2 regions of the Paenochrobactrum glaciei genome follow, and region 1 is predicted to be linked to the other one. Evidence: predicted binding sites of a transcription regulator. Region 1 holds the regulator's gene; the other holds the start of a gene.

Evidence for each region. Region 1 encodes PhoB, which activates phosphate uptake and scavenging genes when phosphate is short. Its sites were predicted from a motif close to TGTCATNNANCTGTCAT; they were not measured.
Region 2: ABDZ76_RS03940 (LTA synthase family protein) is a predicted target of PhoB. The motif match lies at 1,862-1,878, and genes of this name have one in related genera.

What each region holds. Positions count from the first base shown of each region.
Region 1 is NZ_BAAADE010000001.1:1,005,639-1,009,561, reverse strand. Features, by position in the region: gene ABDZ76_RS04735 (PIG-L family deacetylase) at 1-445, shown strand, start outside; gene ABDZ76_RS04730 (cell wall hydrolase) at 569-1,492, opposite strand; gene phoB (phosphate regulon transcriptional regulator PhoB) at 2,034-2,720, opposite strand; gene phoU (phosphate signaling complex protein PhoU) at 2,909-3,631, opposite strand; gene pstB (phosphate ABC transporter ATP-binding protein PstB) at 3,667-3,923, opposite strand, start outside.
Region 2 is NZ_BAAADE010000001.1:824,076-827,998, forward strand. Features, by position in the region: gene ABDZ76_RS03935 (ABC transporter ATP-binding protein) at 1-1,696, shown strand, start outside; gene ABDZ76_RS03940 (LTA synthase family protein) at 1,907-3,823, shown strand; gene glpD (glycerol-3-phosphate dehydrogenase) at 3,872-3,923, opposite strand, start outside.

The DNA.
Region 1 (3,923 bases):
TGAGTGGGTTAAGAAGGGCGGCCATCTGGTAACCCTTTATCACCGTCCAAGCGATGGCTGGAACCCTGAAACTGTGCCGCCGGCATTCCTGAAAATCGGTTCGCCTTCCATCCGCTTCCGCGTGACAGACGCGAATTCGGAGGTGGATATTCTTGAGCCGGATCATCCATTGCTCAACTACCCGAACAAGATCGGGCCGGAAGACTGGGCGAATTGGGATAAGGAACGCGGTCTTTATTTCGCATCCGAATGGGACGAGGCTTATAAGCCGTTGCTCGCCATGAGTGATGCCGGTGAAGACAAGCTGAAAGGCTCTTTGGTTTCGGCTGAAATCGGTGAAGGCCGTCATACTCATACAAGCCTTGTGCTGCATCATCAGCTGGACAAACTGGTGCCGGGTGCATTCCGCTTGCTGGCCAATCTGGTTCAGCCTGCTAAGCACTAAGAGCATTTCCAGCAAAAGTGTGAAGCGGTTTTGCGTAGGATAATGCGATAAAGAAACAATATGACAATGAAAAAGCCCCGTCAGTTCTGTTGACGGGGCTTTTTTATAGAGAAAATAAAAAAATCAGTTGAGGGTCGGGCGCTGCTGGGTCAGCAAAAATGCGCCGATCGCATCGACATTTTCTGCTGCTGGGGCATAGGCCAGCGATGATGCGGCCGGTGTTGCTGTGTTGGGTGTTGTTGCTGGCAGCGGCACTTGCAGTTCAGCGACTTGCGAAGCCGCATTTGTCTGCGTCTGAGCTGGTGCCTGAACCTTTGGCTCGGCGCTGGCAATCATGGTTGCTGGTGCAACTATTGCTGCTGGTTCTTCAGCTGTCTGTGGTGTGGTTACATTATATGCTTTGCCACTTGGCACAGCCTGATTTTGCGGTGTGTAGATCATCGCAAGATTATATGGCTCAGTCGGAACAGGCGCTTGCAGGGAGCCGTCTTTGTTGCGCTTTTCATAGAAAGCATTGCCACCGGCGACTAGCACATAATGCATATTCTTGTAAGGGAATTTCAAACCGGCGGTGTGGAAGAACATTGAATTTTTAGCAGCCGGATGGCGCTTACCCTTCAACACATCATCGGCGGCTTTTTGAACATCCGGCAGTGCCTTGGAGTTCATCTTGCGGGTAAGGACACCCGGCGCAAACTGGTTTTTCTGTCCGACAACGCCACAAATCGTATCAGGATATTGTTTTGACAGCAGACGGTTAATCACCACGGTGCCGACGGCCACGAGGCCATCCTGACTGGAGCGGTTGGCTTCAAAGAACATGGCGCGTTCAAGGCACTCACGGTCTTTGGCAGTGTAGGTATAAGTTTTCACACCATTGATATTCATGACATTGCCTTTATCGGCACTGGCAATTTTTGATTGCTTGGCGCTTTTAAGCGCTGCTGTCTGATCGGTGGTGGTGCAGCCCGATACAATTACTGATGCCGCCAGCATTGCCATTGTCAGGGCAAACTTTGCCGAATGACCAGAGAACATGTGTTTCATCAGTTTAATCCTATATCAGGCACTAAAGTTTGGGGGTGCTATGGTGCTTGCCCAAAGCTTTTAACTTTGTCTTTCGTGGATCCGTGTGATTTTTTAACCGCATTCGAACCTGTGGGTCAAATGTCACAGTTACAATAAATTCGTGAATGAACGCCTAAAAGACGCGAAGTTTATCGGGATACAGACCTGATGAAACTTTATTTATATTAATATTTTCTTAAAAAGCTTTGACTGATGCTGCGGCGCATTTTCATGCAGCTTGCTTTAAAAGCCCCTGAGTTACAGCCTTTTCAGGCAAACAAAGAGAGGCAGGGCAGTTTCGTTTGCTTTAACGCAGACTTAGACCGGACGCAATTTCAAAACCGCTAACGGGCTTTTGCAATTATGGTTCCGGACACCATTCTCAACTTTATGCGTGAATTGTAACTTTGCGTGAGAATTGACCCGTTTGTACGAATTTCATTCAAAACTATGATTTACAGGACAGATATCGATTCGAAAAAGCGGCAGCCGATTTAATCGAACTGCCGCTTTTTTAATCTTAACCGAATGAGTATCCTGCGCCACGCACAGTACGGATCGGGTCGGTGGAACCATTCGGGTTAATGGCTTTGCGCAGGCGCCCGATATGAACGTCCACGGTGCGGTCATCAACGTAAATATCAGCGCCCCAAACACCATCCAGCAATTGGCTTCGCGAAAACACGCGCCCTGGTGCCATCATGAAATATTCAAGCAGGCGATATTCTGTCGGGCCCAGATGCACTTCCTTGTCTTTACGATAGACACGGTGCTGCTGGCGATCGAGGATGAGATCGCCGACTTTCAGCACATGGGAGAGCAAGCTCGGATTAGCACGGCGCAGCATGGCTTTGACACGGGCAATCAGCTCAGGTGTCGAGAAAGGTTTGACCACATAGTCATCCGCGCCCACGGCCAGACCGCGCACGCGCTCGCTTTCTTCGCCGCGGGCTGTCAGCATGATAATCGGCAGGCGTTCGGTCTCTGCGCGCTGGCGCAGGCGACGGCATAGTTCAATGCCGGAGACACCGGGCAGCATCCAATCCAAAATCAACAGGTCGGGCACATCTTCGCGTAAAGCAATTTCTGCTTCATCGCCGCGCATGATGGTTGTGACCTGATAGCCTTCCGCTTCCAGATTATAGCGCAGCAATACACTAAGCGCTTCTTCATCTTCCACGACGGCAATTTTGGGAGCATGTGACATCACGAGATTCCTTCAGTCAATTGGCGCAAAAGTCAGACCATGCAGTTGCAATGTAAGTCTGGGTAAGTCTGGCAGGCTGAAATTGCGACAAAGCTAGGGTGCAGAGCGGGAGCGCCGCTCTTGAAAACTACATAAAACCGTTGGCGGACAATTATTTTCATCAAAATCTTGTCCGCCTTTCCGGTCATTTAAGGCTTGCGGGCCTCATCCACGATGATGTCGTGGCTGAGGTCTTCCTTTGGCCGTTCGGCCGGCATTTGCTGGCCGGTGACGATATAATAAACCGTCTCGGCAATATTGGTGGCGTGGTCGCCGATGCGCTCAATGTTTTTGGCGCTGAACAGCAAATGGGTGCAGGAAGAGATGTTGCGCGGATCTTCCATCATATAAGTGAGAAGCTCACGGAAGATCGAGGTGTACATAGCGTCGATTTCATCATCGCGGTCACGCACAATATTGATCTGTGCCACCGAACGGGTGGCATAGGCATCAAGCACTTCTTTTAGCTGGGTGAGTGCCAGTTCAGCCAAGGTTTCAAGGCCGCGATAGAGCTTGACGGATTGGCGGGTGTCGGAAACAGCCGCCACGCGTTTGGCAATGTTTTTGCCCAAATCACCAACGCGTTCCAGATCAGCGGAAATGCGGATGGCACCGATAATTTCGCGCAGGTCAATCGCCATTGGCTGACGCTTGGCAATGATGGTGATGGCTTTGTCGTCGATCTCGCGCTCGGCAGCATCGAGAAACAGATCATCAGCAATGACGCGCTGTGCCAGTTCTTGGTCGGCATTGACGATTGCGGCAATGGATTGCTCGACCATACGCTCGGCATGGCCGCCCATTTCGGCAATCTTATGGGCCAGAAATTTCAGTTCTTCATCATAAGAGCGGACAGTGTGTTTTATAGGCATGAAAAAACCTCTTAAAAAAGTATCGGCAACAACAATCAGCCGAAGCGGCCGGTGATGTAGTCCTGTGTCCGTTTTTCTTTTGGTGCGGTGAAGATCGCTTCAGTTTCGCCTTCCTCGACAATATTGCCAAGATGGAAGAAGGCGGTTTTTTGCGAAACACGCGCGGCTTGCTGCATGGAGTGGGTTACGATTGCAATCGTATAATTCTGGCGCAGTTCGTCGATCAGCTCTTCGATCTTAGCTGTGGCAATCGGGTCAAGCGCCGAGCAAGGCTCATCCATGAGGATAACTT
Region 2 (3,923 bases), 180 kb from region 1:
GTTGGCAACGGTGGCCGACGTGTTGACCCCGCTTTATTCGGGTAAGCTCGTTGACGCCCTCGCCAATGATGTTTTGAGCAAAAATGATGCCTGGAGTGCAGCCGTTTCAGCGCTTGTCATCCTGCTGGCCTTAGGCGGTCTGGCTTTGGTTATGCGTCAGCTGACCTTCTATGTCATCACTGATTTCACCTTGAAAATCATGAGTGACATGGCACAAAGTGCCTTTTATCGCTTGCAGCGTTTTTCCACCGACTGGCACGCCAACTCCTTTGCAGGCTCGACAGTGCGTAAAGTAACGCGTGCGATGTGGGCGGTGGATTTGCTCAATGACACTTTGCTGGTAGCACTGTTTCCGTCCCTTGTCATGCTGGTGGGCTCCACTGCATTGCTGGCATGGTACTGGCCGATGATGGGGTTAATTGTTGCCATTGGCTCAATCCTGTTCATTATCTGCACGGTTATCATCTCACTGGGCATTGTGGCGCCCGCTGCAACCCTTGCCAATGCGTGGGACACCCGCATGGGCGGTGCGCTGGCCGATGCTATTTCCTGTAACTCCGTGGTCAAAGCCTTTGGTGCTGAAGCGCGTGAAGACAACTTATTGACCAAGGTGGTTGCGAAATGGCGTGGCCGTACCCGACGCACATGGCTGCGCGGAACGCTGAACGGCTTCATCCAAGGCCTGAACCTGCTCATCATGCGCGGTCTGGTCATTTTCTTCGCGCTTTATCTATGGAGCCAGGGACAGGCAACCGCCGGTGACATCACCTTCGTATTGACCGCTTTCTTCATTTTGCAAGGTTACCTGCGCGATGTGGGGATGCATATCCGCAACCTGCAACGCTCGGTCAACGACATGGAAGAACTGGTCGATATTGAAGCCCGTCCTTTTGGCATTGCTGACAAGCCAAATGCCAAAGCGATCAATATCACCAAGGGCCAGATCGATTTTGACCATGTCACTTTCCATTATGGCGACCATGAAAACCCGCTTTACAAAGACTTCAGCGTCAATATTAAAGCCGGTGAGCGTGTTGGTCTGGTGGGGCATTCAGGTTCCGGCAAAACCACTTTTGTGAAGCTCATTCAACGGCTTTACGATGTCAGTGGCGGTGCCATTCTGATTGACGGGCAAAATATTGCCGATGTCACGCAATCATCGCTGCGCTCGCAGATTGCCATCGTGCAGCAAGAGCCAATCCTGTTTCACCGCACATTGGCAGAAAACATTGCCTATGCGCGCCCGGGTGCAAGTCTGACCGAAATCGAACAGGCAGCAAAACTGGCAAGCGCTCATGATTTCATCATGCGGTTGCCAAAAGGCTATGCCACGCTGGTTGGAGAGCGAGGCATCAAGCTTTCAGGTGGTGAACGCCAGCGTGTTGCCATTGCCCGTGCCTTTCTGGCCGATGCTCCGGTGCTGATTTTGGATGAGGCCACATCGAGCCTTGATTCTGAATCTGAAGTCCTCATCCAGCAGGCAATGGAACGCTTGATGGTAGGACGCACAACTTTGGTGATTGCACACCGTCTTTCCACGGTGCGCGCGCTTGATCGCCTGTTGGTTTTCGACCGCGGAGAAATCATCGAAGAAGGTGATCATGACGAGCTCATCCGTTTGAACGGTGGTATTTACCGCCGCTTGTTTGAGCGTCAGGCACTGGAACTGACCAAGGGGCTGGAAGACGTTTTTTAAAAAACAAAGCCAACGGATATAAGATAAAAAGCGGCGGAGATGATCCGCCGCTTTATTTATTTCAAAGCCTTTATCATCTGTGACCGCTTATTAACACATGCAACGCAGTTTTGATTTGCAAAAGCACCGCCGATCACGCACAGAGCTCACCGACTTGACATTTCCATGACAGAAATGTGACAGGACAAGCTTCTCAATAAGGGATCGTCTGTGAGCCAGCTTTTTGACAATGTGAAGGCGGAACATCAAACCACGCAAAGTGGTCTGACCTATCCGTGGCAATTATCAGCAACTGTTAAACACGTAGCGCGTGCTGCGCTGTGTTCGCTGATCATTTCTACGCTGTTGGTTTTCTGCATTGAATGGCTGGCACGCGGTTCGCTTAACGAGACGATCCGGTTCTTCACCAATTGGCAACAGCCGTCATGGACAACAGTGTTTTTGCTCGCATGCACCATCACAGCCTGTGACGCATTATTAGGCCGCGCCTTTTTCAGTGCCGTTTTCATTGGTATTATCGGCTTAATCAGCGGTGCTGTTGCCTATCAAAAAAGCCTTTATTTAGGTGATCCGCTTTATCCGAGCGATTTTCTCTATGCCCGCCAGATTGTTGATCTGCTGCCGCTTTTGGTGCGCGACCGCCCGTTAAGTGCTATTTTAATTGCTGTCTGCCTTGTGGTGCTGGTAATAGCATTCATCATGGCGGTCTTTTATGGCCGTACGAAGTTCAAACCATTAAACATCAATGCCCGTATCTGGCGGCTTGTCATTGCGCTGCCGGCACTGTGCTGGTTCGGCTATATTTCAGATTTTGCCACCTATTCATGGTCGCGCGATAAGCTGAAAATCGCGCCGATGATGTGGGATCAAACTGCCAATTATCAGCATAACGGCTTTGCGGTTGCCTTTATTTTAAACATTCCGATGGCGAAAGTCTTTGCGCCGGAAGCTTATTCAGCCGGTGCAATCAACAATATTGAAGTCAACCGCATCAGCGGTGCGGCGCTCAATAACCGCCAGCAGCCTGATATTATTGTGGTAATGAGCGAATCCTTCTGGGATCCGACCCGTTTGCCGGGGGTGAACTTCAACACCGACCCGATCCCGACCGTGCGCAAGTTCCAGTCCGGCCATGTATTTTCGCCGGAATTTGGCGGCATGACCGCCAATGTGGAATTTGAAGCACTGACCGGTTTTTCCAAGGCTTTCCTGCCAACCGGCAGTATTCCTTATCAACAATATATCCGCGGCTCTGTGCCATCGCTCGCCTCTTTCTTTAAAGAACAAGGCTATGCCACCCGCGCTGTGCATCCGTTCCGCGCGTTTTTCTGGAACCGCGGTAATGTCTATCAGCATTTAGGCTTTGATGCCTTCATGTCTGAAGAAACCATGCCAGAGCTTGAAAAAAGCGGCACGCTTGCCTCTGATGATGCCATGGTCAGTGAAATGATCAAAGAAGCAGAAAGCATCGAACAGCCGTTTTTCTTCTTTGCCGTCTCTTTGCAAGGCCACGGCCCTTATGCCGCCAGCCGCTATCCGGACAGCAAGCTGGAAGTGACCGGCCACGCACCCGAACATGCGCGTGAAGCGATCAAAGCTTTTGCTCAAGGTGCAAATGAAGCCGATGCCAGCCTGTTGCGTTTGATGAAATGGGCAAAAAGCCGTGAACGCGAAACCATTTTGGTGTTTTTCGGTGATCATTTGCCACCACTCGGTCCCGCTTATGTCGATACCGGCTTTATGACTGCGCGCGTTGCAAGCCGCACAGCACCTGCCGCTGACATGGCGCGCGAACACGAAACACCATTGGTCTTATGGTCAAGCAAGAGCGGTATTCAGCGCGAAACCGGCACCATCAGCCCTGCTTTCCTACCGCTGCATATTCTCAATATGGCAGGCGTCAGCCACCCGTTCTACACGGATTTTCTCGGCGCCCTGCATGATCAATATGCGGTGATTGATAATCACGTATTATTTGCCACGGACGGCAGCACACAGGAAAACTGGCAGCGCAATTCTGAATGGCCAAAGCTGGTGCGCGATTATCAGCTTATCCAATATGACCAGATGTTTGGTCAGGATTATGCGGGTGAGCGTTTCTTCCGTAAAGCAGTGCCGCAATCCTGATCACCATAGATCCATTTAAAAAGCCCCGTCTGAGCGGGGCTTTTTTTATTATTTAACCAGATAGTTTTGCAGGTTTTGCACTTCATCGGCGCTCATCCGC